Regions from separate parts of the Limnoraphis robusta BA-68 BA1 genome, predicted to be linked through region 3. Evidence: riboswitches for the same ligand, from Rfam matches in the RefSeq annotation. Region 3 holds a riboswitch; each other region holds the start of a gene.
What was found. A riboswitch is a leader RNA that binds a small molecule or an ion and turns the genes downstream of it on or off. The one in region 3 is predicted to bind cyclic di-AMP.
Positions count from the first base shown of each region.

Region 1 (10,259 bases), on a different contig from region 3:
CTTGGTATTTAACAACACAAATTACGATCTATAATCAAGAGTTATTTCAAAAAGCAGGATTAAAAACCGCACCTACAACTTATACAGAACTCGCCGAATTCGCTCAAACGATTAAAGAAAAAACAGGTAAATATGCCTTGTTTGTATCCTTTGTTCCCGAAGATTCTTCTCAGGTTTTACAATCTTTAGTTCAAATGGGGGTGCAGTTAGTTGATGAACAAAGAAAAGCAGCCTTTAACAGTCCTGAAGGAAAAGCCGCCTTTCAATATTGGGTAGATTTATATCAAAATAACCTGCTTCCTCAAGAAGTTTTAACTCAAGGACATCGACGCGCAATTGAACTTTATCAAGCGGGAGAAATCGCTATTTTAATATCAGGGCCACAGTTTTTTAAAGCCATTGCAGAAAACGCTCCCACTATTGCTAAAGTTTCGACTCCCGCCCCACAAATTACCGGAGAAACCGGGAAAAAAAGCGTTGCGGTGATGAATTTAGTGATTCCGAGAGAAACGCCTAATCCTGAAAATGCGTTAAAATTTGCCTTGTTTGTCACCAATTCTACCAATCAACTCGCTTTTGCAAAAGTCGCAAATGTATTACCTTCGACGGTTGAAGCCTTAAAAGATAGTCATTTTAGACCCGTTCAAGGACGAAATACCCAAGAAGATCAAGCCCGAATTATTAGTGCAAAACAAATGGATGAAACCGATACTTTACTCCCCCCCTTAAAAGATATCAAAAGACTGCAAAAGATTATTTATGATAACTTACAAGCCGCAATGTTAAACGAAAAAACCGTCGAACAAGCGCTTTTAGATGCAGAAAATGCTTGGAATCAACGGTGATAATCCTATCGGTCAAATCTATCCTAAGATGGATGATCGTAATGATAGTTTAACGCTTTTTATTGCCGCTTGCAGGCTTTGCTGGAGTGATTGCACTTTGGTGGCTTTTGGAGTCTGCTGATCGCTATTACCGATGATAATAACATCTGCATTCCAGCGATAGGCATGATGACAAATTAATCGGAAGAGACAACGCTCAACTCTTTTGGTAATAATCCTAAAATGGGGCAGGGCGTTTGATTTGCTAATTGCTTAACCAACGGATGTTTTAAGGTTCGACATCCGAGTAACATCACCTCAGCATCCATTTCTTGGGCTGTTTTACTGAGTTCAGTCGCAACATTACCAATTCGTAAATGAGCATCCAGAGAACCCCGCCATTCACTGGCTAAACAGCGTGCTTGCCAAAGAATATGATCGGCTTTTTCTATCGTTGCGGGTTGAACCTGATCAATGACATAAACAATATGAACTAAGACGGGATTTTGCTTGACTAAACGGGTTTGATGCGCGATCCAAAGTGCCATATCCAGCGCCGCTTGACTCTGATCTGATCCGGTATAACCCACGACAATATTCAGGGTGAGGTTAGAGGATTCTGTTCGACGTGGAGAGATTTTGTTTTGAGGTAATAGCACCATTTGCTGTGTCAAGTCATCGCAGCCAAGTACGCTCTGTAAACGCATCAACATCGGTTTCCGCATGAAGTTGTCTCCTTATCTGTGTGGTGATTTAGCGAGTGTTAAGGAGATCCAATGTTGCAATTGGGTTCTCCTTCCAATGCCTACGAAGTTAGCTGACGGGCTAAGGCTGGAAGGTGCCTCTCTCGGTTACATTGCGCGAGATTCGCCCCGATTTTTGGTTCCTCCGTTTCTCACAAAGTTTCTCTGCTCTTGTAGAAGTTGAGAAATTCTGCTCGAATTAGGCTGGCTTGCTATTCTTTCTGAACTATTATAGCATTGAATGAAAAATGTCTACTCTGTCTAAAGATATAAAAGGGGCGACTCGTCCCGGATAAATAGAGTCCGGATTACAGTTTTTTCAGTTAACAGTTTTTGAAGAATTGTAACGTGGGGATTGAGTAACGAATCTCTCTCAAAATCTCAAACTTAAGCGGAGTTCTGCCCTAGCAATTAAAGCCGGGTTATAGGGAAGATCAAAGTCGCTATCGTTTAGATTGGTCATAGTTGATCCCCCCTGCCCACTTAAAAAGAGGGGTGAGTTTTTGGTGAGTTTTTTATTCGATTGGAAAACCGCCATATTGATTAATTATATCATCAATTTGCTGCATCAATATCATTGTTTCGTTTAAGGCTGTAACAATATTTTGATAATGTTCTAAATCGTCAAAGTCTAACACTCTGTCTTTTCGATCTTTTAACCATTTTTGACAGACTTGATATCCTCCCACATAAAAATTCCAAACCTCTAACGGAACTCCTTCAAAGTATTGGGTTTTGTTAATATAAACTCGTCCGGGTTGATTTTGCTTCGGTTCAACATAACGAACTTTTTCAACTTTATTATCTCCGTCTTCGGGATAACTGGTCATTTCTGTTGCGGTAACTTTCATCAGATGCAGGTTAACGAGGCGATCGCCTTTTTCACACAAACACCAAAATAATTCAGAGTTGGATGTTAGGGGAACCCGAGGAAAGTCTATTTTGAGAAATTCTGCATAACGTTGGCGGTAGGTGGGAGAATGAAAGATGGCGTAAATGTAATTAAAAATATCTTCGGGGCCAAAAGTTTGGTGTTTGTCGCCTTTTCCATCTGCAATAAATTCTAATTCTAGGCGAGTTGAGAAGTCTTGAATAAATTCCGATGAAAGGTTAGGGCGGCGACCTCCAGGTGCGTTAGTGGGTTGTAAATCAAATAATGTGGGGTTATCAGTGGGGTAAAGATAGAGAGGAAAAAGATAACTTCTCTCTTTTGTATTACTAGATATAGAACAGTTATCTGTAACAAATTTTGTAATTCCTACTAAAGTCCACTCTCTTTGTTGTGATTGTTGACGAGATGTTATTAATCCCAAATTATCACCATAAATCATATGTTGCATTATATTATATCCAGCACCTCCACGTCCAATTTGAATGAGATTAATTTGATATAGTAAATACCTCTGATCAAAAGGTCTATAAAGATATGGAATAATATTTTTCCGCCAATCTGTAGCTCTAATTTTATTCCTTTCTCTGTAAGTATTCCAGTAGCGATCATCTGACAAACTATATGTTTCTTTAATTTGAATATCAGTATATTGATCGCTTTGCAAAGTTTCTATTCTTTGATTAAGACTTTCTAAATCAAAATCAATTAATAGTTTATCTCGATTAGTTTTTACGCCAGTTAAGTTTGAAGATAAAATGTCAGCTATTTTCCAATAGGCTTGATACTCTGGTAGTAGTCTTTTATCTTGAGGTTTGAATAGATAAAAAGATGATTCTGGTTTTAATATTTCCCAATCTGTTGAACTCACATCATTTTCAGCTAACCAATGATATTTTCCGCTTATCAGTTTTTTTTCTTTAGACTGATTTTCATATAACTCCCGTACTCCCCATAAATCAGCATGATAAACTGTAGCAAGCTTTTGACTGCTTTCAGGATACTTAACAAAAATTCCAATCGCGACACCCTGCTGAATATCAAACACATTCTGATCGGGTGAACCATCTGAACAGACCTCTTTCTTTTTGCTATTTCCATGCAAATCTAAAACATAAATTTCATCAAAGGTTTGCATCAAATTTTGACGCATTCCTCTAAACGTTGGGTTATCTAAATAACCATGATTTGTGATTAATGCAACAATTCCATCACCTGTTAAACGAACTCGATGTTGAGCAAAACGAATAAATTTAACATAATCATCCAATAAATTTTGTGAGTTATGTTCTTTTAAAGGTTGACCATCAACTTGATAGTAATCTCTGACCAATCCAACAATCCAAGGATCGGTATTCATAGAAACTGCTGAATAAGGCGGATTTCCTAATACAACCATCACAGGAATATCTTGCTTGACTTCTTTTGCTGCTTCTGCTTCATCTCGAATTCGATTTAAAAATCCATCTGCTGGCGGAATTTGAAAAGCTTCTTGTAAAGTATTTGTTAAATAAATTCTTAACCGTTCATCTGAACTAAAATCATATCCCAACTCTTGAAGCTGTAACCCCAACTTCATGTGTGCAACGGTGTAGGGAGCCATCAATAATTCAAATCCAAATAAACGGGGAAGTAGATGTTGACTGACATAACTTGACCACATCCCTTTTTGATTTTTAAAACTATCATAAATATGGTCAATTACACCGTACATAAAAGTTCCCGTTCCCACTGCTGGATCGAGAATTAATACTTTATGGGTTTCTAGAGTTCCCTCACCATTTTGGTTAGGAACCTGTATTTTTTTTGCATCAGCTAACCCTTTAGAAATTCCAAACTTATTTTTCAGAATAGAGTCAACACTACGGACAATATAAGAAACTACAGGTTCGGGCGTATAGTAAACCCCTCTTGATGCTCGCATTTTAGGGTCATATTCCGCCAGAAATGTTTCATAAAAATGCACAACCGGGTCTTCTTGACGGGTTCTTTTCCCAAAATTTTTGAGAATTTCTGCCATATCTGTCTGACGCAATATTGTTACTAAATCATCCACCGCCCAAACAATTCTATCATCTAAATCTGGCCCCGCAACTTGACTAAAAATACTGCGAAGAAAAGGATTAGTTTTCGGAAGTTTAAACGCCGCAGTTTCCCGTGAAAAATTCTCAGGACTCTCGGTATTACATCGGGCTGCAAATAACCCATAACAAATCGTTTGGGCGTACATATCTGCAAATTGATTTTGGTTTAAATCTTTAATTAATACCTTTTTAAACGACTCCAGTTGCTCTCTGAGCATTCCTCCTTTATCCTGATCGGATAGAGCCGTTGCGATCGCATCTCGAATTAATTGCGCTAAATTTGCCATGCGTTGCGCTAATTCTTTGGGTGTATTCAGTTGAGGTGTACTAACTTCTAGAAATTGAGTTAAAAGTTGATCAAGTTGTTCAATTCCTTCGTGATCTGGCTCTAGCTTGCGATTATTTTTGCTAACTTTTGCAATTTGGGTTTTTAAGCGAAGTTCTCCCCGAACATACCAGCGAAATTCTAGATAATCTGTTAAAACTAAATTACCCAAAGCATTAAAATATCGCTTGAGTTGAGGCGTTGTTTGAGTTTTATCGAGAGAAACGCCAACGTCTTTGGCTTCTATATATCCTTTAATAAACTGTCCTTGAGAAATCACAAAATCTGGCGCACCGCAGTTAATTCGTTTTGGCTCATTTGTGGCGACAATTCCAGAACGAAAAGATTCAATTAAATTCTTGAGTGCGGGACGATGAGTGTGTTCTGTTGCATTTCCTGATTGCATAGCAGCTTCGATCTCTCGAATATATTGAATATACAGGCTCATCGTTATGATTCCCTATAGAGCGCGGCTATTTTATTTAGCTTATCTGAAATACATAAATATTTGCGACGCATTTTTATAAGTTTTAGATCCCGACCCCTGCGGCACCTCCCTTAAAAAGGGAGGTTAGGGAGGTTAGGGAGGTTGAGTGTAGGTTAAAAGTCCCCCTTTTTAAGGGGGATTTAGGGGGATCTAACCCTTTTTAAGGGGGATTTAGGGGGATCTAACCCTTTTTAAGGGGGATTTAGGGGGATCTAACCCTTTTTAAGGGGGATTTAGAGGGATTCTAACCTAACAACGCCTTCGCCTGAGCGATAATATTCTCAACCGTGAAGCCGAACTTCTCCAGAACCACTTCACCGGGAGCAGACGCCCCAAAGGTATCAACGCTGATGGTTGCACCTTCATCGGTTACATAACGGCTCCAACCTAAGCTAATACCCGCTTCCACCGCTAAACGCTTCTTAACGGCTTTCGGGAAAACAGACTCTTTGTAAGCTGCATCCTGTTCTTCAAATAACTCCCAACTAGGCATGGAAACCACCCGAACTTTCTTGCCTTCTTCGCGGAGTTTAACGGCTGCCTCCACACATTGGTAAGTTTCGCCGCCTGTACCAATCAAGATAATATCCGGCGTGCCATCGCTGTTATCGCTAAGGATATACGCACCCTTGGCAACAATATCAATCGAACTGCCTTCTAAATTGGGCAAATTCTGACGAGAAAAGGCTAACAACGTTGACATCGGATGTGCCGCTTTTGCCTTCTCTACGGCGACTTTATAGGCCCCAGAGGTTTCATTTCCATCCGCCGGACGAATCACAATCAGTTGAGGAATAGCCCGCAGAGAGGTAATATGTTCAACGGGTTGGTGGGTTGGGCCATCTTCACCCAAGGCGATGGAGTCGTGAGTCATTACCCAAATGACACCCGTTTCTGCCAAGGCCGACAGACGGATGGAGTTCCGCATATAATCAGTGAACACCAGGAAGGTTGCACCGTAGGGAATTAACCCTGAACCATGACGGGCAATGCCATTACAAATCGCGCCCATGCCATGTTCACGCACACCGAAGCGAACGTTACGGTTTTGGTATTGACCTTTTTGGAAGTCACCCAACCCTTTGAGTAGAGTTTTGTTGGAGGGGGCTAAATCTGCGGAACCCCCGATTAATTCCGGTAAGACGCTAGCGATCGCATTTAATGTGGCACCCGACTGGTTCCGAGTTGCATCCGCTTTGGTTTCGGGGGTATATTTTGGCAGTGCATCGGCCCAACCTTCGGGGAGTTTACCACTCAACATCCGTTCAAAAGTTGCCGCTTCTTCGGGATACTTGGATTTATATTGATCCAAGATTTGGTTCCATTCCTGTTCAGCAGTTGCACCCTTATCAATGGCTTTGCGGAAGTGGTTGAGGGCATCTTCAGGAATTTCAAATTCCGGGTATTCCCAGCCCAAATGTTCACGAGTGGCTTTGACTTCATCTTTACCCAAAGCAGCGCCGTGAACATCGTGAGTATCGGCTTTGTTGGGAGAACCGTAACCAATAATTGTCGTAACTTTGATCAGCGATGGTTTATCGGTGACTTCTTTCGCTTTTTGAATGGCTGCGGCTATCCCTTCTAAGTCAGTATTACCATCGGCAACGTGTTGAACGTGCCAACCGTAGGCTTCAAAGCGTTTGGATACATCTTCGGTAAAGGAGATGTCAGTATGACCATCAATCGAAATATGATTGTCATCGTAGAAAGCGATTAATTTACCTAAGCCCCAGTGTCCTGCTAGAGAACAGGCTTCACCGGAAATTCCTTCCATGTTGCAGCCATCACCCATGATCACATAGGTATAGTGATCAACAAGCTGACAGTCTGGTTTGTTGAAGGTAGCGGCGAGATGGGCTTCAGCTAAAGCGAGTCCCACTGCATTGGCAATCCCTTGTCCTAACGGCCCTGTGGTGACTTCAATACCCTCGGTAACGTGGTTTTCTGGGTGTCCAGGAGTTTTGGAACCCCACTGACGAAATTGTTTAATTTCATCGAGGGGAACACTGTCAAAACCTGTCAGGTGTAGGAGAGAATACAGCAACATACAACCATGACCCGCCGACAAGACGAAGCGATCGCGGTTAAACCATTTGGGGTTTTTGGGGTTAAACCGCATAAAGCGATCCCACAACACAAAGGCCATTGGTGCAGCGCCCATCGGCAATCCGGGGTGGCCAGAGTTGGCTTTTTGTACTGCATCAATCGCTAAAAAGCGGATGGAGTTAATGCAGAGTTCTTCGAGTGATTGGGTTGCAACAGCCATAGTTATCGTTTCTATATACTTTATGAACGTGTGAGCGTGAACAGCCAACCGTAAACACGGGTGAGGTGTGAGGGCGGGTTGATTGAGGTTGTTTCGCAGAGACGATCGATCTGAGCCGAACCCGCCCCTACTGGTGACTGTTCGGTGGCTTTCCGGTCTGGGTTGCATCGAGCGTGGAAACAGGTACTTTTTTGCCTAGAGCGATCGCCGTTGGCTGCCCGTTCTCACTCCCCGCACACCTGATCGAATGCGATCCCGCCTAGATTTAACAGTTTGTCTGTTCCTAAGCTAGGGTTTAGAGTTTCCTCAACAATGCTGAGAATTATCTTGGGGCCACAGATTAAATCTTCTCATCTGAGGGTGTTACAAGCAAGCTATCTTTTAGAGGCAACAGGGAACAGGCAACAGGGAACAGGGGGAAGCCTAGATCTCATGCTTTTAGAGGCAACAGGGAACAGGCAACAGGGAACAGGGGGAAGCCTAGATCTCATGCTTTTAGAGGCAACAGGGAACAGGCAACAGGGAACAGGGGGAAGCCTAGATCTCATGTGGCTTGAGGGAGTCAACCACCCCACCTCCCCCGGAACCCTTAAATAAACGCGAAGACGTTCCAATGGAACGTCTCTACCCAGATGGAGGCATTTTAATCAAAAATTGTCCTTGATTTTTTTAGAAATGCTTGGCGATTAACTCAGGAACTTCTTTGGGGTTAACCCGACTGTAGCGGGTTTTGTCGGGCATCATCACCACATTAGGGCCTGCTTTACAACGTTTGAGACAGCCTGTTTTTTTAATGGTGACTTGTTCTTCGAGTCCTCGTTCTTTAACGACGGTTTCTAAGGCAGAACACAGATGGTTTCCACCTTTTTTGCGACAGTCAGACTTGTCACAGATAAGGATTTGGGCTTTACCTGGACAGGTTTTTTTCGCTTCTTTTTGAGATGCACAAGGTGAACTGTTGGGCTGACCTGTAGCGTTTAGAGCCATCACTTGTTCAGCTTGGAGTTTAATTTTACCGCTTTTGGGATCATATTTTTTCATCCCACTGACTTGAACTTGCCGACCGGGAATCAATAAACGTTCACACACTGAACGAGATTCCTTGGAGAGTTTGATCAGATGCAGCCCTTCAGATGTCATCAATTGTAGATATTTGGGTTTGCTGCCATCGAAGAATACATAGGTCACTTGACCATCAAAATTGAATTCCGTGATTTGTGTGTCAGTTTTGGACATTGGTTTCAGAGTAGTTGTAAGTTGTGTGGGTTTTTTGTCCGGGTAAAGACGTTCTGAGAGGGAACGCCCTGATTGATTGAGGAGTTGATCGACACCCTGCGATCGCAATTAGTCGCACTCTGTATTCCAAGAGCGTTCTAAACTCTGGACTAATTCTCCACGAGAGGCGGTGAACTGTTTGAGAACGCTGGAGAGTTGAACGGCTTGGTTTGGGTTATTGATCTGTACCCGCAGGGGTTGCTCTACCTCGCACGAACAAGGGATTCCTAGCTCTTGTAAGCGTCTGTAGACTTGCCACCGATCGGCCCAGCAGTTAACCTCGATGACTTCGCTATTTTCGGGCTGTAACTGTGATGAATTCATTACTTGTACCAACTGCAACTAATTTCTACTTAGTCCTGACCCTGATATCGGGAACTTCGTCAAAGTTTTTCCGATTGAGTCTTTAATCTCTAGCATATCTTAAATAAAAATATTTCTCAATAGGCTGGGTGAAAAAAGTCAATAGCTCGAAATTCCTTCTAATATAGGCAGAATCAGGCTTTAAGGTAGATTGACAAGTCAGTTCACAATTCTATAAACTAAGTCTATTGGCAATAACGGTACTTACTGCGAGGAAATCAAGGCATGACTGAGATTCAAAGTCCGGTGCGTCAGTTGGGCGAAATGGGTGACAACCCAATTTTATTAGACCATTCTGTTACAGGGCCGATTTGCGAAGGTATGAATGCCTTGTTAGCAAGCTTTCAGGCACTTTACATCCAATATCAAAAACATCATTTTGTGGTAGAGGGAGCGGAGTTCTACTCCATACATCAGTTTTTCCAAGATAGTTACGAAGAAGTTCAAGAACACGTTCACGATCTCGGTGAACGTCTTAACGGTTTGGGTGGTATTCCAGTAGCCAGCTTTAGCAAATTGGCGGAAATGTGCTGCTTTGAGCCTGAACCCGATGGATATTACCTATCCCGCCAAATGCTCGAACATGACTTAGCTGCTGAACAAGCAATTTTGCAAATGTTACGTCGTCAAGCTGGACAAGCTGAAAGCCTTGGCGATCGCGCGACTCGTTATCTATACGAGAAAATTCTGTTAGAAACAGAAGAGCGTGCTTACCATATCGAACATTTCTTAGCAAACGATACTTTAGTTCAGATGAATGGTTCCAAATAACAAGTTACTTAGCTTAAATTGAAGAACGTTTACGAGATAAAGTCGGGAATTCCTTATATTCCTGGCTTTTCTATTTTTCGGGTTTATGAATTTAAAGCCGATGGGGGGATTTGAACCCCCGACCTACGCATTACGAGTGCGCCGCTCTACCCCTGAGCCACATCGGCACTATTTTTAATTATAGCAAATTTTTGTTGATGTTCAAGGGTTTTTGAGAAAATTCTCTGAAATT
Region 1 covers NZ_JAYGHR010000081.1:8,878-19,136, reverse strand. Annotated here, with positions in the region: gene VB836_RS23775 (ABC transporter substrate-binding protein) at 1-845, shown strand, start outside; gene VB836_RS23770 (universal stress protein) at 1,022-1,549, opposite strand; cyclic di-AMP (ydaO/yuaA leader) riboswitch at 1,612-1,747, opposite strand; gene VB836_RS23765 (type ISP restriction/modification enzyme) at 2,083-5,313, opposite strand; gene tkt (transketolase) at 5,597-7,618, opposite strand; gene VB836_RS23755 ((2Fe-2S) ferredoxin domain-containing protein) at 8,288-8,854, opposite strand; gene VB836_RS23750 (Asr1405/Asl0597 family protein) at 8,963-9,217, opposite strand; gene dpsA (DNA starvation/stress protection protein DpsA) at 9,482-10,027, shown strand; tRNA gene VB836_RS23740 (tRNA-Thr) at 10,123-10,194, opposite strand.
Region 1: it holds a riboswitch for cyclic di-AMP, as region 3 does, so the genes downstream of both, VB836_RS23770 (universal stress protein) here and VB836_RS03465 (ArsB/NhaD family transporter) in region 3, are expected to answer to the same signal.

Region 2 (11,087 bases), on a different contig from region 3:
ATAAAAGCTTGGTATTCAGTCCAAGCCATTCCCTATGATCAAGGAATATTAATCGTGGTTCGGGATATCAGCGATCGCAAAGAATGTGAACTCATTCTCCATCGAACCAATAATGTTTTATATCAGCAAAGCGTCACCGATGATTTGACAAAAATTTCCAATCGACGAGCGTTTGATATCTATCTTCACCAAGAATGGAAACGCTCCAAACGAGAAAAACTTCCCCTATCTTTAATGATGATTGATATTGACTATTTTAAGCTGTATAATGATCGCTATGGACATGACGCAGGCGATCGCTGTTTACATAGTGTCGCTCAAACTATTCGCCAAGCCGTTAAGCGTCCCTCTGATTTTGTGGCTCGTTATGGCGGTGAAGAATTTGCTGTGATTTTGCCGAATACTCAACGAGAAGGGGCGGAAACCGTCGCTAATATCATCCAAAAAGCCATTCACGATCTCAAACTTCCTCATAATCAATCTCTGATCAGTTCATATATTACTCTCAGTATCGGAATTAGCACTCAAATTCCCACTTCTGAGGATTTTACACTTCTCATTCAAACGGCTGATCATGCACTCTATGAAGCCAAAAGCCAAGGACGTGATCGGATTTGTGTTTTTAATGCTCAAACTGATTAAATTCAAATCGGAGGATTTTCAGGATTAAATAATTGAGCGATCGCATCAAACTGATACTCATCAGCCAATCGATTTAACAATTCTTTCAGCGACAATTGGGCTTCGGGAATCTCCTCAAGAAGCTGTAAAACCTTTTGTAAATCACAAGCAATTGCCGCATTAGAAACTTGCGATCGCCATTCATTTGACATCTGATTTAATTTTTCTATCGCTAATCTCAACTCCTGCTGTTTATTATTATCCGCCGGAGACTCCGTAGCCTCAGAAGCATAAACATACCGCACACCCAAACATTCAGCAATTTTATTCAGTAAAACCTCTTCTCTGATCGGTTTAAATATCATATCATCACAGCAATTATTCAGCATTTCCTCTTGACTATCATTCAAAGCCGAAGCCAATACCGCAATCATCACCGTCGCCTCACCTTCAGGAGTCGTTTTAATGCGTTGTATCGCTTCTAAGCCATTCATCACAGGCATTTTAATATCCATTAAAATCAGTTGAGGTTGATGTTGTTCAAACTGACTAATAGCCTCTAAACCATTCGCCGCTTCTAACATCTCAAAACCCAACGATCCCAACATCAACATCAACAGTTGACGACAATCAGCTTGATCATCAACAACCAGAATTTTATATTGAGGCTGATCGGCAGCTAAACCAATAATCTCTTGACGCTGTTGAGGACTAGAAACAATTTCAACGGGAGAATTAATCGGGATTGAGAAATCAAACGTTGTTCCCTCACCCACTGTACTATTAACCCGAATTTCACCGCCCATCATTTCGATAAATTGCCGACAAATCGCCAAACCCAAACCCGTCCCCAGACGGGAAGTGCGTCCGGCTTCTCCCTGGACAAACGCCTCAAAAAGATGTTCTAATTCTTCGGGAGGAATTCCTCGACCCGTATCTTCGACTTCAAACCTCAAACTCATAGTTTGTTCGGTATCGCTCGATGAAGTTGACTCCATATTTACCCGGACGCTAACCCCACCCGCATTGGTAAATTTAATCGCATTAGTAATCAAATTCACTAAAACCTGACGCAGTTTTTGTTCATCGGTTTGAATATATGGGGGAACTCCCGAGTCGATCTCAACCGACAACTCTAAACCTTTGCGTTCAATCTCGAGTTGAAACATTTCCTCAACCTCATTCATCAAGGGATAAAGATCGAACCATTCTAACTCCAACTCCATGCGGTTTGCTTCGATTTTCCCTAGATCTAGCAATTCGTTAATCAGTTTTACCAGTTGTTGACCGTTATTATAAATCAGGTCAACGTGTTGCTGTTGCTTACTGTTTAAATTTTCACATCGTCCTAACAGTTGAGCAAAACCCATAATAATATTAAGCGGGGTTCGCAGTTCGTGAGTCACCCAACTGAGAAACTGGCTTTTGGAGGTGTTGGCTTCTTCGGCTTTTTGTTTGGCTTCTTCGAGTTCACAGGTGCGATCCTTAACTCTTTGCTCTAAAGTTTGATTAAGCTGTGCGAGTTCTAACTCGGCTTTTTTACGATCATTAATATCGGTGTTAATTCCCAGCATATCTTTCGGTTCTCCCGTTTCAGTGCGTCGAAAAACCACTTCTCGAGACATGAACCAATGCCAGCTTCCATCTTTATGTCGCATCCGATATTCAAGTTCGATAGGCTGCTGATTAGCCCTATTTTCAAACTGTTTATAATGCTGTTTAACTTGATCAAGATCATCGGGATGAACAATCTCAGAGAAGAAGTCAATCCCCTTTTGTTTGATGTCATCGGGATGATAACCCAGATTTTCGCTAACGCCACGATTAATATAAGAAATCGTTTGCTCTGCCAGATCAAAAATATAGATAATTCCCGGACTCGATTCGGTGATTTGCTCGATTAAATTGCGGCTTTCTTCTAATTCTTTCTGGGCTTTTTTCTCGGCAGATATATCAACAATAATCCCGCCAATTGCTTGTTCTCCATCATTCATCTGTAAGGGATAATAAGTGGCTAAGTAATAGCCTTTTGTATCCGGTTCGCTGGGTTTTGTTCCTTCAATTTCTACATTTTTTACAGGTTTTCCTGTTTCAATCACTTGACGAAAAAACGGTAGAAACTGCTCGGAAAACTGAGGAGTAACTTCTGAAACCGTTTTCCCTAGATGTTCTTCAACCGAGCAATTATTCATCTCAGCCAGCACCGAATTCACCCGCAGAAATCGGAATTGATCATCGATGAGAAATAAACCGACCGGACTACTCTCATAGAGATTTTCCAGTCGGTTATTCGTGTGTTCTAGTCGTTGCTGAATTATTTTAATATCGTTAATATTCACAAACGTCAACACAACACCATCACAACTGTTATCCTCTCGCAGATAGCAATGAATTCGCATCAATAAATGTTCGCCTGTTGTTAATAAAGTCACTTCTCGTTCTAGGGGTTGCTGAGTTTCGATTACCTGCTGTAACAGTTCCATCAAATTAGGACAGTCGAGATTATTTGTAAAATCAAAGATCGAACGATTAATATCAGTGGGTCTAATATTGATCGCTTGGGTCGCTGCTGGAGTAAGTCGGCAAATCTTCAGGTTTAAATCCAGAAATAATACCCCGATATCGGTACTTCTCAGCAAGTTATCAACATCATCTGTGAGGCGAGTAAGCTGTTCAATTTTTGACTGATATTCTGAGTTAACCGTGTAGAGTTCTTCATTCGCAGACTGCAATTCTTCATTGGTACTTTGCAGTTCTTCATTTGAGGCGAGCAATTCTTCATTCATTGCTTGCTGTTCTTCGTTAAACGTTTCTAGTTCTTCGACAACGGCTTGCAAATTTTCTCGGGTTTGTTGGAGTTCATGTTCCAACTCGACAATTCGTTGAGCCGCTTCGGATTCGATTTCATAGCGGATTTCTGGGAGTTGCTGAGATTGAATTGTGGGATTTTCTATTTCTAAGAAGACAATAAAACAATCTTCCAAGCTCTCCAAATTAGGATTATGACCGATCTTCAGTCTCACCATTTCAGACTGATCATTTCGATTGATTTTGATGCCGTTATACAAAACGGGTTCTTGATTTCGTTTGGCTCGGTGTAGAGACGTTGCTAAGGGTAATTTTAAATCGGGATGGATAATTTTACTGATCTCTAAATCCGCCTCACCCAAGCTAATTTCTAAAAGATCAGCAGTATTATAAAAAACATGGATTAATCGATTTTCTCGATTCACTAATACACAAGTAATCAGCCGAGACTCAAAACTCTGTTTAAAAATTTCTTCAAGTAATTGCTCAAACCGGGGTGTATTGGACTTGTTCGGTAAAATTGAATTCATCGAAGTCCTGACAATCGCAGGCTGGCGAGTGACCAATTGGGTGAGCGACAGCTTAACATCTCGGCGTTTGCTGTAGATTTTCCACTGGGTATTGATCAGCATAAACTCCTGATCCAACTCCCCTAAAGATTCAGTATCGCCCAAAAACAAAACCCCTTGGGGCTTCAATGAAAAATGCAGCAATTGCAACACTCGCTGTTGTAACTGCGGCTGCATATAAATCAAAACATTGCGACAACTAATCAAACTCATCTGAGAAAAGCCAGGATTCGTCGTTAAATCATGGGGCGAAAAAATTAGCATTTCCCGCAGCGATCGCTTCACCCGAAAACAGCTATTATCATAAGTAAAATATCGTTCCAAACGTTCAGCCGAAATATCATTGGCAATCGCTTCGGGGTAGATGCCCCTCGAGGCAACTTCTAAGGCTTGAGTATCGAGATCGGTGGCAAAAATTTTATAGTTAATCGCTTTTTCACTGTTGCGGATCGCTTCATTGACTAAAATAGCCATTGTGTAGGCTTCTTCACCCGTCGCACAAGCGGAAACCCAAATTCTCAGTTGATCTTCGGCGGTGAGTTCATTAATCAGTTTCGGTAAAACGTCTTCACTAATAATTTTCCACGCCGACGGATCTCTAAAAAAGCGAGTCGCCCCGATTAAAATATCCTGACAGAGTTTTTGCTGTTCTTCGTTGTTTTTAGCCAAAAATCGAATATAACTATCTATACTTCCCAGGCGAGACAGGGCGAAGCGATGCCCAATGCGACGGTGGAGGGTTGTGGTTTTGTATTGAGAAAAATCCGTTTGTTGTTTTGTGGCGAGAATGTTTAAAATCTGCCCCAACTGCTCTGTCGTAATAAGATTTGGGGCTTGAGGAGAAATCCGTTCATGTCCTCCCAAGTGGGTAATATCATAGACAACCTCAGCCAATTCCACAGGCGAGAGGATTTCATCGACTAAACCGGAGGTAATCGCACTGTTGGGCATTCCTTGAAATTGAGCGCTCTCAGGACATTGAACGAGGGCAATCCCACCAGCCCGACTGATGTTTTTTAAGCCTTCCGCCCCGTCACTTCCCGAACCCGACAGCAAAATTCCGATGGCTCGTTCGTTATATTCTAGGGCGAGGGATTGAAAAAAGTGAGTAATGGGAAGGGGGAGGCCTTCTGTCGGAAAATCACTTAAATACAGGCGATGATCCCGGATATTGAGATAGGTGTGCGGGGGTTGGACATAGACGTTATTTTTGTCGATGGTGCTTTCATTCTCGATCACATTGACGGGTAGCGAGGTTTGGCGTTGTAGAATTTCGGATAGCTGATGTCCGCTATCGGGGGGGTGGTGGAGGATGACAACAAAAGCGGCGTTGGGACTATTGGATAGATTGGCAAAAAAGGTTTGTAGGGCTTGCACTCCCCCCGCCGAGGCGCCTATTGCGACAATATAAAAGTTTTCTTCTTGATCAGATGTATTGGACATCAAACTTGCTCCGCTAAACACATATTCTCACGGTCATTAAGGGCTTTTAGTTTGATACTAACGAGTTTGCGGACAAAGGATCAAGTCGTTGAAAGAGCATTTTTTACTCAAGGAATATGAATCTTTATTCTAGCGTTTTTCAATCTATAGCTGTTTTCAGTTCTGTGAGGTACAACACCGATTGGGTAGAAACCCGGTTTCTGCTAGAAACCGGGTTTCTGGTTCGTACCTCATACGAGCGCACACCGCTATATTAGCCAACTGCAACATTTAGGGATTTGCCAATTAAAACGATCACCTCCAAATAGTTTTTAAACAATTTGCCTAATGTTAAACTTGAGTTAACCAACATCGGTAATGTGGGTGTTGGCATGGTGGTCACAATAAAAGAATGAATAATTGACCACATTAAAACTATTCCTATACTTCCCAAAACAGATATGAGAATAATATCGCTCGTTTTTAGCCACAGGAAAGGAACCAACGCATCAGAAAGCGCGATCAAAGATAATGAAATTCGGGGTGTCATGGTAAACCGTTCAGGTTCTTAGGGTGGGTACTACAAATCAGACCTATACCAACCAAGGAAACTGAATTGACAATCTATCTAATTGTGATTAGAAAGTTGGCGCTTCAGACTCCTCTCAATGCCTACGAAGTTAGCTGACGGGCGAGGGCTGAGAGATGCCCTTCTCATGTCTTGGTCACTCTGTTTCCAAAGACTACCTTTGCGAGATTAGCCCCAAAATTTGGTTCCTCCGTTCCAGCAACACTTGTATTTCACTAAAAAAATTAGTGATCTCAACAAGGGCTTTTATCTGCCGGATTAGGCTGACTGTTTGTTTTATTTTTCTATGCTCATTTTATCTTTATAATTTTTCAATTGTCAACAAGTTTTTAAATTTTTTTGACAGAGAGAATCCGATAAGATTTCCTTTGTGATCTCAGTCAGGGAAACGGATTGATCGAGTAGTCTTTTAATTGTTGTCCGAGATCCTCCCGAAAATTCTCGGATGAGGTATTGTCACCTTTTTTACTGGAAATTTGTATCACAAATTACTAAAATTTGAGAAGCAATGATCAAGCTGTCCGTCAAGCGCTAGTAAAAACACCCATCAATTGCTAAGATGAAAGGCTGTACCTAAAAAACTCCTAAAGTCATGCCTGCGGCAACCGCTCCCACACCGATCAGCTTCCCGTTGAGTGCCGTCGTTGCACAAGAGGCGATCAAACTCGCCCTTTTAATGGCAGCCGTTGATCCAGGACTCGGAGGCGTGGCGATCGCTGGACGTCGAGGAACCGCCAAGTCAGTGATGGCCCGCGCCCTTCATGCCCTATTACCCCCCATCGAAGTCGTCAAAGGGGAAATCGCCAACCTCGAACCCGATCCCGACAACCCCAACCAAGAAACACAAGTTATCCCCGCACCTTTTATTCAAGTTCCCCTCGGCGTAACCGAAGATCGTTTACTCGGTTCAGTGGATGTGGAAAAATCCGTTAGACAAGGGGAAACCGTCTTTCAACCGGGACTCTTAGCGGCGGCTCATCGAGGGATTTTGTACATCGATGAGATTAATTTACTCGATGATAATATTAGTAACTTATTATTAACTGTTCTCACCGAAGGCTGTAACCGAATTGAACGAGAAGGGATGAGTTTTGAACATCCCTGTAAACCGTTATTTATTGCAACTTATAACCCCGAAGAAGGGCCGCTTCGAGAACATTTATTAGATAGAATAGCCATTTCTCTTTCAGCCGATGGCGCCTTAAGTTTAGATCAACGAGTGGCTGCGGTTGATAGAGTCACCAGTTATGCGAGTTCTCCCGAAGCCTTTTTAACTCAATATAGCGAAGATATTGATAACTTAAAAACTCAAATTCTCTTAGCCCGAGAATGGTTAAAAGACGTTAGCATCAAACCCGAACAAATACACTATCTGGTTGAAGAAGCGCTACGAGGCGGAGTCCAAGGACATCGAGCCGAACTCTTTGCCGTGCGAGTCGCCCAAGCTTCAGCCGCCTTTGAAGGTCAAACCGAAGTTCTCGCCGATGATCTGCGACGCGCAGTAGAATTAGTTATCGTTCCCCGTGCAACCGTTATCCAAACGCCACCGGAAGAACAACCTCAGCAACCGCCACCCCCACCGCCCCCCGAACAGTCTGAACAAGACGATGACGTTGACGACGACGAAGATCAAGAAAACCCGGAACCCCCCGAAGAAGAACAGATGAGTATTCCCGAAGAATTTATTTTCGATCCGGAGGGTATTATTCTCGATCCAACTGTGTTATCCTTTGCAAATAAGGCAAACCGTCAGGGTAAATCGGGCAGTCGCAGTTTAATTTTTTCTGATGATCGCGGTCGCTACATTAAACCGATTTTACCCAGAGGAAAAGTTCAGCGAATTGCTGTAGATGCCACTCTCAGAGCTGCTGCTCCCTACCAAAAAGCTCGGCGTCTGCGTCAACCGGATCGCAAGGTGATTGTGGAGTCCGGGGATATTCGCGCCAAACTGTTAGCCAGGAAGTCTGGGGCGTTAGTTGTGTTTTTGGTGGATGCTTCGGGTTCGATGGCACTCAACCGGATGCAGTCTGCTAAAGGTGCCGTCCTGGAACTGCTGAACGAAGCCTACCAAAGTCGTGATCAGGTGGCTCTCATTCCATTTCGCGGTGAACAGGCTGAGGTGTTGTTACCGCCCACGCGATCGATTTCTGCGGCACGACGACGGTTGGAACGTTTACCCTGTGGGGGCGGTTCACCGTTGGCGCATGGGTTAACCCAAGCGGTACGAGTGGGGATGAACGCCAAACAGTCGGGGGATATTGGTCAGGTGGTGATTGTTGCCATTACCGATGGACGAGGAAATGTATCTTTAGCGCGATCGCTCGGTGAACCGATATTAGACGGAGAAAAGCCGGATATTAAGCAGGAATTGTTAGAAATTGCCGCTAAAATTCGGGCGTTGGGGATGCAATTGTTAGTGGTGGATACTGAGAATAAATTTGTTTCAACGGGGTTTGCAAAGGAGTTAGCGAAAACCGCAGGCGGGAAATATTATCATTTACCCAAAGCGACTGAACAGGCGATCGCAGCGATGACTCAAAATGCCATTAAAGATGCGATCGGTTAATGTTTTGATTCGTTTGACTGGGAAATTGTCATTCGTCAACCCTGAAGCTGTTTAATCAAGTTTTGTAGGGGTAATTCATGAATTACCCTTACCAGTTATCAGTTTTTTTACTGTCCCCTGTATCCGGTTCCTTTTTATAGCATTATTTTTTGAATTTCATATCACTATTAAATCCAAACAAAATTACTCCGGTATTTATTAGGGCTTGAATTTTAGGTTTTTTCAATACAATTAAAAATATTGTTAGGAAAAATGTGCTTCAGACAATCTTTAATTTTTCTTTAAAAAGATATCATTGACTTGAAAAAAATATAAAATTACTTTTCGATAAAAAAATAAAGAATGTCTTAACGATTGAAAGCTTAAAACACCATCAAGAACCCGGAAAAAGCGCGATCGCGAACGTTAGAATTAGAAGAATTGTTGTCAGAACAGTCAAATCCGGAAAATGTACCGTGAACCTCTTGAGTCTGATGTGATTTTAGTTGTAGATGACAAGCCAAGCAACCTAGAGACTTTATATACTATCTTAGAAAAGGTCGGTTTCCGGGTCTTTGTCGCTCAAAATGGAGAAAAAGCAATCCAGATTGCAGAATCTATCCGTCCCCATCTGATCTTACTCGATGTGATAATGCCAGGTATAAATGGGTTTGAAACCTGTCGTCATTTGAAAGCTAAACCCGCGCTCCGAGAAATTCCAGTCATTTTTTTGACGGATCTTTCTGAGACAATCAATAAAGTCACAGGTTTTGAAGTGGGCGGAGTTGATTACCTCAGCAAACCCATTGATGAAAACGAACTGTTAGCCCGTGTTCGCACGCATCTAACGCTTCAGCAAATGCAGCAGCATCTCGCCATCCAAAACCGCACCCTGCAACGAGAAATTAAATCTCGTCTTCACATTGAACATCAACTTCAGGAGCGGACATTTCAGTTAGAACAAGCGCTCAACTTTCAAGCTGTAGTTGGAGAGATTACCGAAAAGATTCGGGATAGCTTAGATGAAGAACAAATTCTGCAAACGGCTACCGAAGAATTAGCGAAGGTACTGGGGATTAATTGCTGTCAAATTGAACTGTACAACCCGACTCAAACCCAAGCGATAATCGCCTATGAATACAGCAGCATCCTACCCAAATGTCAGGGAATGACGCGACAGCTTCAAGATTTCCCCGAACTCTATCAACAATTGCTGCAAAATATTCCGTTTCAATATACAGAAGAAATACCGCTATCGAGTTCTCAAAAAAACCCCCAAACTTGTTTAGCTTGTCCGATTTTTGAAAATCAGGAAGTTGTGGGGACTATTGGGAACTTACGCTTACTGAAACCTTGTCACGAAGTATTTGAAGATTTGGAAGTTCGTCTGGTTCAACAAGTAGCGACTCAATGCGCGATTACCATTCGTCAAGCTCGGTTGTATCAAGCAGCCCAAAAGCAAGTTCAAGAGTTAGAAAAACTCAACCGAATTAAGGATGAATTTCTCAAAACCATTTCTCACGAACTGCGAACCCCGATGAGTCGGATTAAACTCGCAACTCAAACTCTTGAGAAGTTTCTCGTAGACGAATCAGTGGTACAAAAATCTTCTACCTTTAGTAAAGTTTTAGACATTTTTCGTCAAGCTTGTCAACGACAAAATCAACTCGTTGATGATTTGATTAGTTTGTGTTATCTCGAAGCGAAAGCAGAAACGCTCGTCTTTGAATGGGTCGATTTAGAAACTTGGCTTCCTGAAATTATCCAGCCGTTTCTCGAACGAATTCACAGCCAAAAACAACAGTTAAATCTCGATATTTCCCCGCAGCTTCCCTTACTCAAATCAGATATTTCTATACTAGATCGGATTGTCAGAGAGTTGTTGGATAATGCTTGTAAGTATACACCCTTTGGAGAACAAATTACGGTTTCTGTTCGGGCGAGTGATCAGATGATCGTGTTGAGCGTTATGAATACAGGAATTGAAATTCCTCTTGATGAACAACAGCGAGTTTTTGATCAATTTTACCGCATTCCACATCATGATCCTTGGCAATATGGCGGAACGGGATTAGGATTAACTTTAGTGCAGAAATTGGTCGAACTGTTAGACGCTTCGATAGAACTGGAAAGTTATGCAGGTTTCACTCAATTTTCGGTGAAATTTCCCAAAATTTGTATTGAACCTGCATCCTGTTTTAACTCCGTTTGCCAACCTCCGTTTACGGTGAATCTCGTCTCCAGTCAACCTTGTAAATGTCAACGTTAAACGACTGTTTTTTCGATGAATTGACCTTGACTTCTGAGTGCATCTAAAAAAGCATAAATAGCCGGAGAATGCAGGGCATTTTTCAAAACGGCTACCCCAATGACTCGTTCTAAATGAGAGGGTAAATCACACACTCGAATCAGAGGAGGTAGAGGTTCAGCCGCCAGACGAGGCAAAATTGCCACCCCTAATCCTTGCATAACCATACCGACAATGGTGGAGTCTTCCCGAACTTGGTAAGCAATATTCATCGGATAGTTGGAT
Region 2 covers NZ_JAYGHR010000007.1:27,948-39,034, forward strand. Annotated here, with positions in the region: gene VB836_RS05235 (diguanylate cyclase domain-containing protein) at 1-642, shown strand, start outside; gene VB836_RS05240 (CheR family methyltransferase) at 645-5,441, opposite strand; gene VB836_RS05245 (hypothetical protein) at 5,695-5,970, opposite strand; cyclic di-AMP (ydaO/yuaA leader) riboswitch at 6,075-6,220, opposite strand; gene bchD (magnesium chelatase ATPase subunit D) at 6,602-8,575, shown strand; gene VB836_RS05255 (hybrid sensor histidine kinase/response regulator) at 9,024-10,823, shown strand; gene VB836_RS05260 (LysR family transcriptional regulator) at 10,820-11,087, opposite strand, start outside.
Region 2: it holds a riboswitch for cyclic di-AMP, as region 3 does, so the genes downstream of both, VB836_RS05245 (hypothetical protein) here and VB836_RS03465 (ArsB/NhaD family transporter) in region 3, are expected to answer to the same signal.

Region 3 (11,087 bases):
TTTTAGCGCTACTCGGTTCACCAATGCAAACGGCTTCGTCCGCCAACTGAACATGAAGGGCGTGGTGATCAATGGTAGAATGAACGGCGACTGTGGCAATACCCAGTTCCTCACAAGTGCGGAGGATGCGTAGGGCAATTTCCCCCCGGTTGGCAATTAGGATCTTTGAAAACCGCATCTTCTGTGCTGCTCGGTCAATAATCAGTTTAGGATAAACTGTTTTGGTCAACAGGGAAAGAGATAAAACGCAACAATGTTGTTACAGGCGATCGCTGACTTTTGGAAACTCTGTTGATATTGCTGAAAGTTTATGATATGATAGAAGACGCGCTGTGAAACGTTCAGTTTGACTGAGATTTCATTGAGCCTAAGCGGATGTGGCGGAATTGGTATACGCGCACGTTTGAGGGGCGTGTGGCTTTGCCTTGCGAGTTCGAGTCTCGCCATCCGCATACCAAAAATCACAAGCAAAGTCGTAAGAGGTTGACTGAAAGCATAACTTTTATGTAGTAGAAGGGTTATGTTTTCAATCCCAAGTCGATGCAGCAACCCTCAATCTTTGGGTAGTTCACTAAAACCGTAGATGCCAACTTTGGTATCCCCTAAACTTTTCTGAGTCGGATTGAGAGATAATCGACTTTGGGTGTCACAAGACCCGTACAATGGGATTGACGAAATATGACTCAGTACGGACAAACAGCGTTATGGTATTGACTGGAGAAAACCCATCACCCCCGACAAGCTCGACGTTTGACCTATCGACTTATTTGGCGGAACGCAAGGCTGAGGTCGAAATAGCACTTGATGACTCAGTTCAAGTCACCTATCCCGAGAAAATTTATGAGGCGATGCGGTATTCACTGCTAGCGGGAGGAAAGCGTCTGCGTCCGATCTTGTGTCTGGCGACTTGTGAGTTGTTAGGGGGAACGGCGGAGATGGCGATGCCAACGGCTTGCGCCCTAGAGATGATCCACACCATGTCCTTGATCCATGATGACCTGCCTGCGATGGATAATGATGATTATCGTCGGGGACAACTCACTAACCACAAGGTTTATGGTGAAGATATTGCGATTTTAGCCGGGGATGGGTTGTTAAGCTATGCGTTTGAATTTGTAGCAACTCAAACCACAAATGTACCCCCTCAACAGGTTTTACAGGTGATAGGCCGTTTAGGTCAAGCGGTGGGTGCTACCGGACTGGTGGGCGGTCAAGTGGTAGATTTAGAATCAGAAGGTAAAACAGACATTACAGAAGAACGCCTAACATTCATTCATACCCATAAAACCGGAGCTTTGTTAGAAGCTTGTGTCGTTTGCGGCGCTATTTTAGCCGGAGCATCAGTAGAGAACTTAGAACGGCTATCAAGCTATGCTCAGAAAATCGGTTTGGCGTTTCAGATCGTTGATGATATTCTCGATATTACTGCAACTCAAGAAGAACTAGGAAAAACAGCCGGAAAAGATCTCAAAGCTCAAAAAGCGACTTATCCTAGTCTTTGGGGACTCGAAGAATCAAAACGTCGAGCGACTGAACTGATCCAACAGGCTCAAGCGGAACTCGCTCCGTTTGGAGAAGCGGCGACTCCCTTAATTGCGATCGCTCAATTTATTACCAGTCGCAGTCATTAGAGGTGTCTAACTCCATGCAAGACTTTGGCAATATTCTGGATAACCAAGTCCTGATGGTCTCCCTTTTTGCTTGTCTGTTTGCTCAAATGGCGAAGTTGACGATTGAGTTAATCAGACATGGAAAAATCAATTTTCGGGCGTTAGTCACAACAGGCGGGATGCCGAGTTCTCACTCTGCTTTTGTCTCCGCATTAGCTACAGGTGTCGGACAAACAATTGGCTGGGAAAGTCCTGAATTTGCGATCTCCGTTGTCTTTGCTTTTATTGTTATGTACGATGCGACGGGAGTTCGTCAAGCGGCGGGTCAACAAGCTCGTATTTTGAATCAGATTATTGATGAGTTATTTCAGGAGCATCCCCAGTTTAACGAAGATCGCCTCAAGGAGTTACTTGGTCATACCCCTTTTCAGGTGATTGTGGGTTTGGCTTTGGGAGTGGTTATTTCTTGGATCGCAAAATTGGCTTATCCGTAAATGGGCGCAGGGAAACAGTGAACAGTTTTTGCAGTAATCAGTAATCCGTTTTTTTTCCTGTTCCCTGTAACCTGTCCCCTATTCTTTATCTTCTGAGACTAGGGGTTAACGTTCGGGCTGATCAGCGTTACCCGGCGACTATCAACCATCAGAGATAAGAAACCGCGATTACTTAAGGTTTGTAACGTAGAGGTGGCGGTTTCGAGGTTATTTGTCTGTGTGACAAGTAAATAGGGACGCTGACCATAAGAAGCTAAACCGACTGCTGTTCCAGTGATTTCTTCGATTTCTGCGGCTAAATCGGGTTGATTAAGGTAGTCTACTAACACCGCATACCCTGAACCGAGCCTCCGGGGATTAAAGCGAGCTTGTTCGCTAGAAGGTTGAGGTTGAGGCTGAGGTTGAGGCTGAGGTTGAGAACGAGGTTGAGAACGAGGTCGAGCTTGAGAACGGGGTTCTGTTTGCAACTCAGATGCAGGTGAACGGTTCACGACAGGGCGAGACGGAGGACGTTGTGAAACGGTTTCGGGTTTGACGACATAGGTTTGCAAACCGGAACTCTCTTTAAGATAAGCCGCCCAATCTTCTGCAATCAGTTGATCTTTAAAACCACCGACTCGCGTAACCAGATCCTCAACATAGCGACAAACTTCACTTTTGATATCACTGGGTAACGTCTTACGGGCTAAGTCCTGTTCAGCAGTGGTTTCGCTCACAATCAATACAAGATACTCTCCAGAAGCTGGCGGTTCACAAGAGGCAGCAGCACTCGCAACGTTTGGACTCACGCTATAACTGGTGAGCAGAACTGCGATCGCCGTGAACCTAAACCATTTCTTGACACCAATTTGAACCATAGCTCAGATCTCAACTGACTGTGAGCAGACCTATTTTAGCAGTCTTGATTACGCAACAGCCAAAGACGCTAACGGATCAGCAATACTGGATGAGGGGGCTTGAAAATTCCCTGTCGCGACGAATTCTAAACGGAGTTTCAACCAAATAATAAACTGCTCATTGGTGGAAATGACAGCCACCGCAGGTTGAGGACATTTTGCTTTAACGTCCGCCAGTTCCGGCGCTTCGAGAAAAGCAGGTTGGGGAACTAACCAGAAGTCAATTTCTTTTTCCTGTTCTTGGTAGTAGCGAGTTCGTTCTTTGAGAACTTCTTCAAAGGGTTCTTCTTCGAGAAGAAAGTGTTGACTGGCTAAAAGATAGTAGTAAGTTTTCATGGTTCGTTGTGAATCAATAATTCGTTGTTTGTTCTGAAAAAAAGGTGAGTGATCACGAACAGTTTACAGAGCGATCAGGGCTTGTTTCATTTCCCGAACGGCTCGATCTAAGCCCACCAGAACCGCTCGACTGATAATGCTATGACCAATATTGAGTTCTTCCATTCCCTCAATACAAGCGACGGGGTAAACGTTCCAGTAGGTCAAACCATGACCCGCATTCACCCGCAGTCCCGCATTTTGAGCCAGTTGACTCCCTTCGATCAATAGCTTGAGTTCTTGGTATTGCTGATCCCCTTTGGCGTCAGCATAACAACCTGTGTGTAACTCCACAAAAACAGCTTTTGTGCGGGCTGAAGCTTCAATTTGAGCAGGGTTTGCATCAATAAACAAACTGACGGGAATTCCTGCATCTTGCAGTTTACCAACAACTGCACTCATTCGCTCCTGTTGACCAACGATATCGAGTCCGCCTTCGGTGGTGACTTCTTCTCGTCGTTCTGGAACTAGAGTAATATAGTCCGGTCGAATGTCCAATGCGATCGCCACCATTTCATCGGTAGGTGCCATTTCTAGATTAAGATGAGTCCGCACCGTTTCTCGCAACAGCCGCACATCTCGTTCTTGAATATGACGGCGATCTTCGCGTAAATGTACGGTAATCCCATCTGCACCTGCCAATTCTGCAATCACTGCCCCCGCCACCGGATCGGGTTCGATGGTTCGACGAGCTTGACGCAGTGTGGCGATATGGTCAATATTGACTCCCAAAGTCGGCAACTTAGCCTGTCCTCGTGTTGAATGTTCCCGTTTTATCAGTTTACAGTCACCCGTCACCCGTGACCAGTTTTTTCAGTTATTAATGTTGTTTTCAGTGACATAGATTTTGATCTCACCCGCCCCTACAGCCTGCTATACTTGGGGTTCACCGAACATCACCACTGAACAGCGTAGGTTTTGCATGACTTCATGGGTGACGCTACTGACAGCTAAACCGCCTGCTGTGCGGCGACGTTGCGATCGCAATACCACGAGATCAAATCCTTTGGCTTGTTCTAAAATAGTTCCAACGACATCATTAGTCGCCCTAACAACAATGTTGGAGTTGATCGAAGAGCCTTCTACACTGAGGATTTCTGTTAATTGTGTTTCCATGATGGCAATTTGCTGAGGAGAAGTTTGAGCCGGACAAATATGTAATAGAGTGACAGCCGCTTTGTTGGTAGAGGCTAAAAGTTGAGCAAAACGAATGGTTCTAATCGTTCGTGGTGCTATAGTTTTAACTAAGACTAAAATCTGACGAATTTCTACAGGTTCTTGTAATAATCGCATCACCGCTACTGGACAATGAGACGACCAAAATACGCTATCAATCACCGTTCCAAACAGTCGCGCTCGTAAACTGGTATTTTCGCTCCAACCCATGACGATTAAACTCGCATCTTTTTCGCAAGCGGTGCGAGTAATTCCTGTAGCAACATCGCCATCAATTCTGAGAACGGGTTCGGTTTTTACGTTGAACTCTTGACCGACTTCTTCGGAGCGTTTTAATAATAATCGACTCTGTTTTAATGCTTTTTGAAATTCGGGTTCATCCATGTGAACTTGGGCGTGAGTTGCGATCGCTAAAGGAACAATTGATCCCTCTTCGTGACGAGCAACTAAAGCCGCCATTTCCATCAAATAGCGTTGAGTATCGGGGTTATATATCGGAACAACAACGGTAAAAGGTAGAGTTTTTTCGGCTTCTTGGCTATTTTCCCCGTCCTTGATCGTGGGGTTAATATTAAAGGATGATTTGGCTGCTTTCAGGGGAAGCAAGCGAGGTGCATATTTTTGGGTCAGTAACGGGCCTAAAATCGAGGTCGCTAACATTAAGACAATCACACTATTAAAGACTTCTTCACTCAGTAAACCGACATTAAAACCGACTAAAGCTGCTGCTAGAGTTGTTGCGACTTGAGGGATGGAAAGTGACCAAATTAACAGGGTTTCGTCTCGGCTGTAACCGTAGAGTAATTTAACAGCCCAGGCTGCAATGAATTTACTAATTATTAACCCTAAAACAATAGCGAGAGGTAAGGTAAAATTTGTGGTTAAGGTAGAGAGAAAAACCGGAACATTCAGAAAAAGCCCCATCGCAATGAAGAAAAAGGGAATAAACAATACACTGCCTACAAATTCCACTTTGTCTTTAACGAGGCTATTTCCCACCGCATCGTTAACGGCTAAACCTGCTAAAAATGCCCCAACAATTTGATCGATCTGAATAATTTGAGCGCCAACAGAAGCGAGAAATACTGATAATAAAACAAATAAGAACTGATTGCCTTCTTCACTGCCATTTCTTTTAAAATAGGCTTTTCCAGCCCAATCAAAGCCAAATAAAACGACAGCCGAATAAATCGCTAGGCTTCCGAGTTGCCAACTCAAACTATAGAGTGAAAATTCTCCGGCTTGAACGGACACACAAATTGCCAAGACTAATAAAGCGCTAATACTGGTAAAAATCGTAGCACCAACACTAATAATAATTGGTTCTGTATCAATCAGTCCTAAGCGTTGAACAATGGGATAAGCCAACAGCGTATGAGAAGCCAGTAAGGAACCAATTAAAATAGCCGCATTCCAACCAAAGCCGAACCAAAGCCCAATAGCAATTCCCGCCAGCATGGGAAAAATAAAGGTAGAAATTCCAAAGCCTATCGCCCGATCTTTTTTGCTTTTAAACTGGGCGAGATCAATTTCTAAACCCGCTACAAACATCAGGTAAATTTTCCCGATGTCTGACAGCAGTTTCATGGTTTCAGATTGAGAATCTAATACGCCTAAACCATGTTCACCTAAAACTACACCTGCTAATAATAATCCCACGAGTCCAGGAAGACGGAGACGTTCAAACCAGGGCGGTAACGTCAGAGAAACGAGTAGTAATATGGTAAAGATGACAATGGGGCTGTCTGGTAGCCAATTGAGTAGTTGCATGGTTGGCATTCACGAGTCAAAACCAATACCAACGATAACCCATTTCAAAGAAATCAACAACTGAAGTCAATTTCAAAAAAAGGATTATGACTGTTTGAGAAACATAACTCCAACATATATTGCGGCTGCTACCAGTTGAACTCCCATGACTGGTAATCCGTATTTGAGGAATCTTTGAAATGAAATTGTGCGTCCATGTTGTTCAGAAATCCCTGCTGCCACAATGTTAGCAGAAGCCCCTAATAAAGTGCCGTTGCCGCCCAAAGTCGCACCATACATCATCGCATAAAATAAAGGTAAGACTTCAACCGGAAACTGTCCTTGAAAATCTACGGCTAATACTTCAGGCCCGGCTAAACCGACATTCACTAAATATTGTTTGAGAAGGGGAACCATCGCCACGACGAGGGGAATATTCGGAACAACACTCGAAAGAATACCGACAAAAAACAGTAAAAGGATTGAACCAAAAGCAATATTTGTACCCACGACAACGGCTAAAACGCCAGACAAATTATTAATGACCCCGGTTTTTTGGAGTCCTCCCACTAACACAAAGACAGCCATAAAGAAGAGTAAGGTACTCCAGTCAATATCCCGGAGAATATGGTTGATCGAATCAATATGACTATGATGGGATAATAGCAGGGCTAAAGCTGCCCCTAATAACGCTACAGCCCCCGGTGAAACAGGAATCGGTAAGGATTCTCCGATGATAAAAAAGGTGATCACAAAAGCTGCAATTAGACCTCCTATAGCTAAGGTTCGGGGATGATTAATTTTAGGGAGAGAAAGTTTATCAATATTTTTTAATTTGGCTCTCCAGATTTTTGGGAATAAAATAGGCAGTAACAGAATTACACTTAAAACCGCTACCGCACCGCCTAAGCTGAGGCGAAATAAGTAATCTGTAAAACTCATGTTAATCGCATCTCCGACGATATAGGTTGCCGGATCACCGACTAAGGTTAATAATCCTGCACTATTGGCGATAAAAACCATTAAAATCAACAATGGCACAAAGTCAATTCCGATTTGTGTCGCCATTGGTGGAATGAGAGGTGCGAGTAACATGACCGTTGTCGCGTTGGGAAGAACGGCACAAATCGGGGCGGTAATTGCTACAATTCCCAGAAGTAATCGCTTTCCTTCTCCTTTAGAAATCATCACCATTTTTGTCGCTAGATAGGCAAAAACATTAGTCGGTTCAAAGGCACGAACTAACACCATAACCCCAAAGAATAAAGCAATAGTTGCATGACTTTGACTAATATAATCGACGGCTTCTGTCAAGGTCATTACATGAAGAAAAACCAAAATTAAGGCACCTAAAAGTGCAGCAATGGTTAAGTGTAGAAAATCTGTCGTAATGAAAAACATTACGGCGATAAATGTTGTAGCTGCAATGAAAGGCTGAAAATTACCCATAGATAGAAAATGATCCATAGCAGTAAACCTGATAATTAGTGGTGTTGGAGGGTTCAACTTGGCTGTGACGATTTAGGTAAGTCTAAAAAAATACCTAACATTCGATGGATAGCCTAAAACTTGCAGTTAGGTTTGAGGAAAATTAAACCTAACTAACTGACTAGAATTATTAAGTTTGAGTAGGGTTGGAAAAAAGTTAAATCCAACCCCTAAAAAATTTATTTTTCACAATGCCTCAATCAAACAAACAGGTACACAGAAGCGAGCAGTACCAATGGTTGCAACTGAGAGAATCAAGACATTGTAATAGTATACGTGTCGATTCTTCAGTCTCCCCTCAATGCCTACGGAGTTAGCTGACGGGCTAGGATTGAGAGATATCCTTCTTGACTCATCGGGAGTCAAAGATAAGCCCCAAAAAGTGGTTCCTCCGCTCCCCATTGTTCTAAGCAGGAATGCTGAGAAGATAATGAGAGATTAGGCTGACTTGCTCTTGATGAACGTAGCGTAACATATTTTTTTTCAGAAGGGAAGATCTGTATAGAATTAATTAAGATTAGTTAATCAAATCCCCAGCTTCATCAAGAAACGGGGGACTTGTATTACTGATTAAACAAGATTACAGGGATTGAGTTTACCACCATTTGCGATTCCCTTCTTCATCAACACGGGCTTGACGAATGACATCAGAAATCTCTTCAGCATCTCGGACATGGTGTAATGCTTCTTTATTCCCATCTTCATCTTCTACGATAAAATAAGTGGGAACAACAACATGATCTCCAGTCACATCGGGCGCATCAACAGCCACTTGTTTAGCCTTTTCTTCGACAGACATCGACTCATCAATGCGATCGCCAGGGTTTGCTGTTAAGCGATTTCCCTTTTCTTTTAATTCTGCTTTTTGTTGACGTTTTTGTTGAGGATCAACTTCCTCGGGGTTCATCGGTTGTTGAATATCGGAATTTTTTTGATCTTCGTTTCTGGTATCACTAGGCATTACTTTAATCTCCTTTTATCAGGATCTTCAAAAATTGACTTTTTTTTACTGTAGTCAATTTATGCCTAGACTTTCATCTTGCTTTAGGAGTAATCTTTCAAAATTCCTAAAAATTATCCTCCTTCTTCAGAGAGAAAGAAGCGATAAAATATCTCTTCTCTCTCTATTAAAATCTACCTATTACTTCAGGGTTCTAAACCATACAGCCAGACAATTAATAGGGGTGTAACAATTGCCATCAATAAATTCAGAGGTCCACCGACGCGCAAAAAGTCAACAAACTTGTATCCTCCAGGCCCATAAACCATTGTATTAGTTTGATAGCCAATGGGTGTCATAAAGCTATTAGAAGCAGCAAATGTCACCGCAAACATAAAAGCCAAAGGGTTGAGATTTAACGTTTCTGCAACTTGTACAGCAATGGGAATCATTAAAACAACTGAAGCATTATTAGAGAGAATTTCGGTTAATACAGAGGTTGCAGCAAAGAAAAAGGTTAAAATCCAATAGCCAGAAAGATTACCGCCTAATCCAGCAATGAAATTCCCTAGTAATTCTGTAGCGCCAGATTTATCCATTGCTGTTCCTAAAGGAATCAAACCTGCTAACAGAAAAATCACATCCCAACGTACCGCCCCGTAAATTTCCCCGGGTTTCAGACAACCTGTAACAATCATTAAAATTACGCCTGTTAAACCAGTGATTAAAATTGGCAGCCAGTCAAAGGCTGCAACCCCAATCACAGCCAGGGTAATTAATACCGCAATCAGGGCTTTATCGGTGCGAAGGGTTTCGACATCTTGTTGTTCTAAAACCAGGAGTTCTCGGGTTGTTTGTAAACCAATAAAACTCTGTTTCGGCCCTTGAACCAATAACAAATCACCAAATCGTAAGGGAATTCGACCTAAACGACCTCGCAATAATTCAGCCCCTCTACGAATGGCTAAAACCGTCGCATTATAGCGTTGTCGAAAGCGTAATTCTTTCAGTGTTGTGCCAATTAAACGGGAATTTGAGAGAATTAATACTTCCCCAATTTTCTCTTCTTCAGTGGTTAAAATTGATTCAATTTCTTGGGTTTGAAACTGTACATCGGGTAACAGACTTAACCCTCGTTCTTCGCGGATTTTGAGTAAATCATCTTTCCCACTACGAACGATCAAAATATCTCCAACCCCTAAAACTTTATCCCCCAAGGGTTGAGAAAAACGCATACCATTTTGAACAATTTCTAGAACATCCAAATCAAACTTACGTTGAATTTCACTGCCACTGAGAGTTTGTCCAACTAGACTGGAACGGGGTTTGATAATTAATTCACTGAGGTAGTCTTTAATGTCATAATCTTCACCAATAAATTCAGTCGCAAGCGGTTTGCGATTCGGTAAAAGTTTAGGGGCGATGAAGGCTAGATAAACTAAACCGATCAGAAAGGTAAGAATTCCCAGTTTGGTAAATTGAAAGATACTAAATTCACCATATCCTAGTTTTTTAGAAACCCCACTGGCTAAAATATTGGTGGAAGTTCCAATTAAGGTAATCATCCCGCCTAAAATGGTGACAAAAGAAAGCGGCATTAACAGCTTAGAAACTGATATTCGTTGTTTTTTGCACCAATCTTCGATAATCGGTAAAAAAATCGCGACAACAGCAGTATTATTGATCAAACCACTAATCGGGCCAACAATAACTCCCATCGCAATAATTTGCTGAGTGAGGTTATTTCCGCCCCATTTGGTTAACCCATCTCGGGCAATTTGTACGACTCCAGTGCGAGTAATTCCAGCACTGAGAATAAACATTGCCATGACGGTAATTGTTGCCGAGTTGCCAAATCCTGCAATGCCTTCTTCGGGTGTTACTAACCCGAATATCATTAAAACAACAGCGACACAAATTGCTGTAGTATCGACTGGAAGCAATTCAAAAATAAAACAAGTTAATGCAATGACTAAGATCCCGAGGGTTAAAACGATTTCCATACAATTTGCAATCAATCTCGATAAAATGACTAGGGAAAAAGTAGACCAAGAGCAATCGTTAAACTCGCAATTATTATTCCTTTTTGGCGACCAAAACTAATAAATAGTCTTCTTTGAGTCAACCAAAACATCACGCTTCCGCTCGTTCCCCCTACGAGCAGAGTAATCAAAGCAATGGAGAGAATTTTGAGCCAAGTTACAGGCAGAATAATGGCAGCAAAAGCCAAAGTTAAAACACTCAGTATCGTTAAAAAACTGCACCCAATTAAAATTGTTTCTAGGGAATAAAAACCCATGCTAATTCCCGCAGCCATCATTCCCAGTCCGATCATTATCGGTGTTGTTGGGAGTTGAAT
Region 3 covers NZ_JAYGHR010000004.1:81,639-92,725, reverse strand. Annotated here, with positions in the region: gene accC (acetyl-CoA carboxylase biotin carboxylase subunit) at 1-178, opposite strand, end outside; tRNA gene VB836_RS03500 (tRNA-Leu) at 372-452, shown strand; gene crtE (geranylgeranyl diphosphate synthase CrtE) at 705-1,631, shown strand; gene VB836_RS03490 (divergent PAP2 family protein) at 1,646-2,104, shown strand; gene VB836_RS03485 (hypothetical protein) at 2,203-2,961, opposite strand; gene VB836_RS03480 (MgPME-cyclase complex family protein) at 3,010-3,336, opposite strand; gene VB836_RS03475 (pyridoxine 5'-phosphate synthase) at 3,400-4,116, opposite strand; gene VB836_RS03470 (cation:proton antiporter) at 4,249-6,330, opposite strand; gene VB836_RS03465 (ArsB/NhaD family transporter) at 6,406-7,767, opposite strand; cyclic di-AMP (ydaO/yuaA leader) riboswitch at 8,076-8,211, opposite strand; gene VB836_RS30300 (hypothetical protein) at 8,384-8,749, opposite strand; gene VB836_RS03455 (SLC13 family permease) at 8,935-10,731, opposite strand; gene VB836_RS03450 (hypothetical protein) at 10,761-11,087, opposite strand, start outside.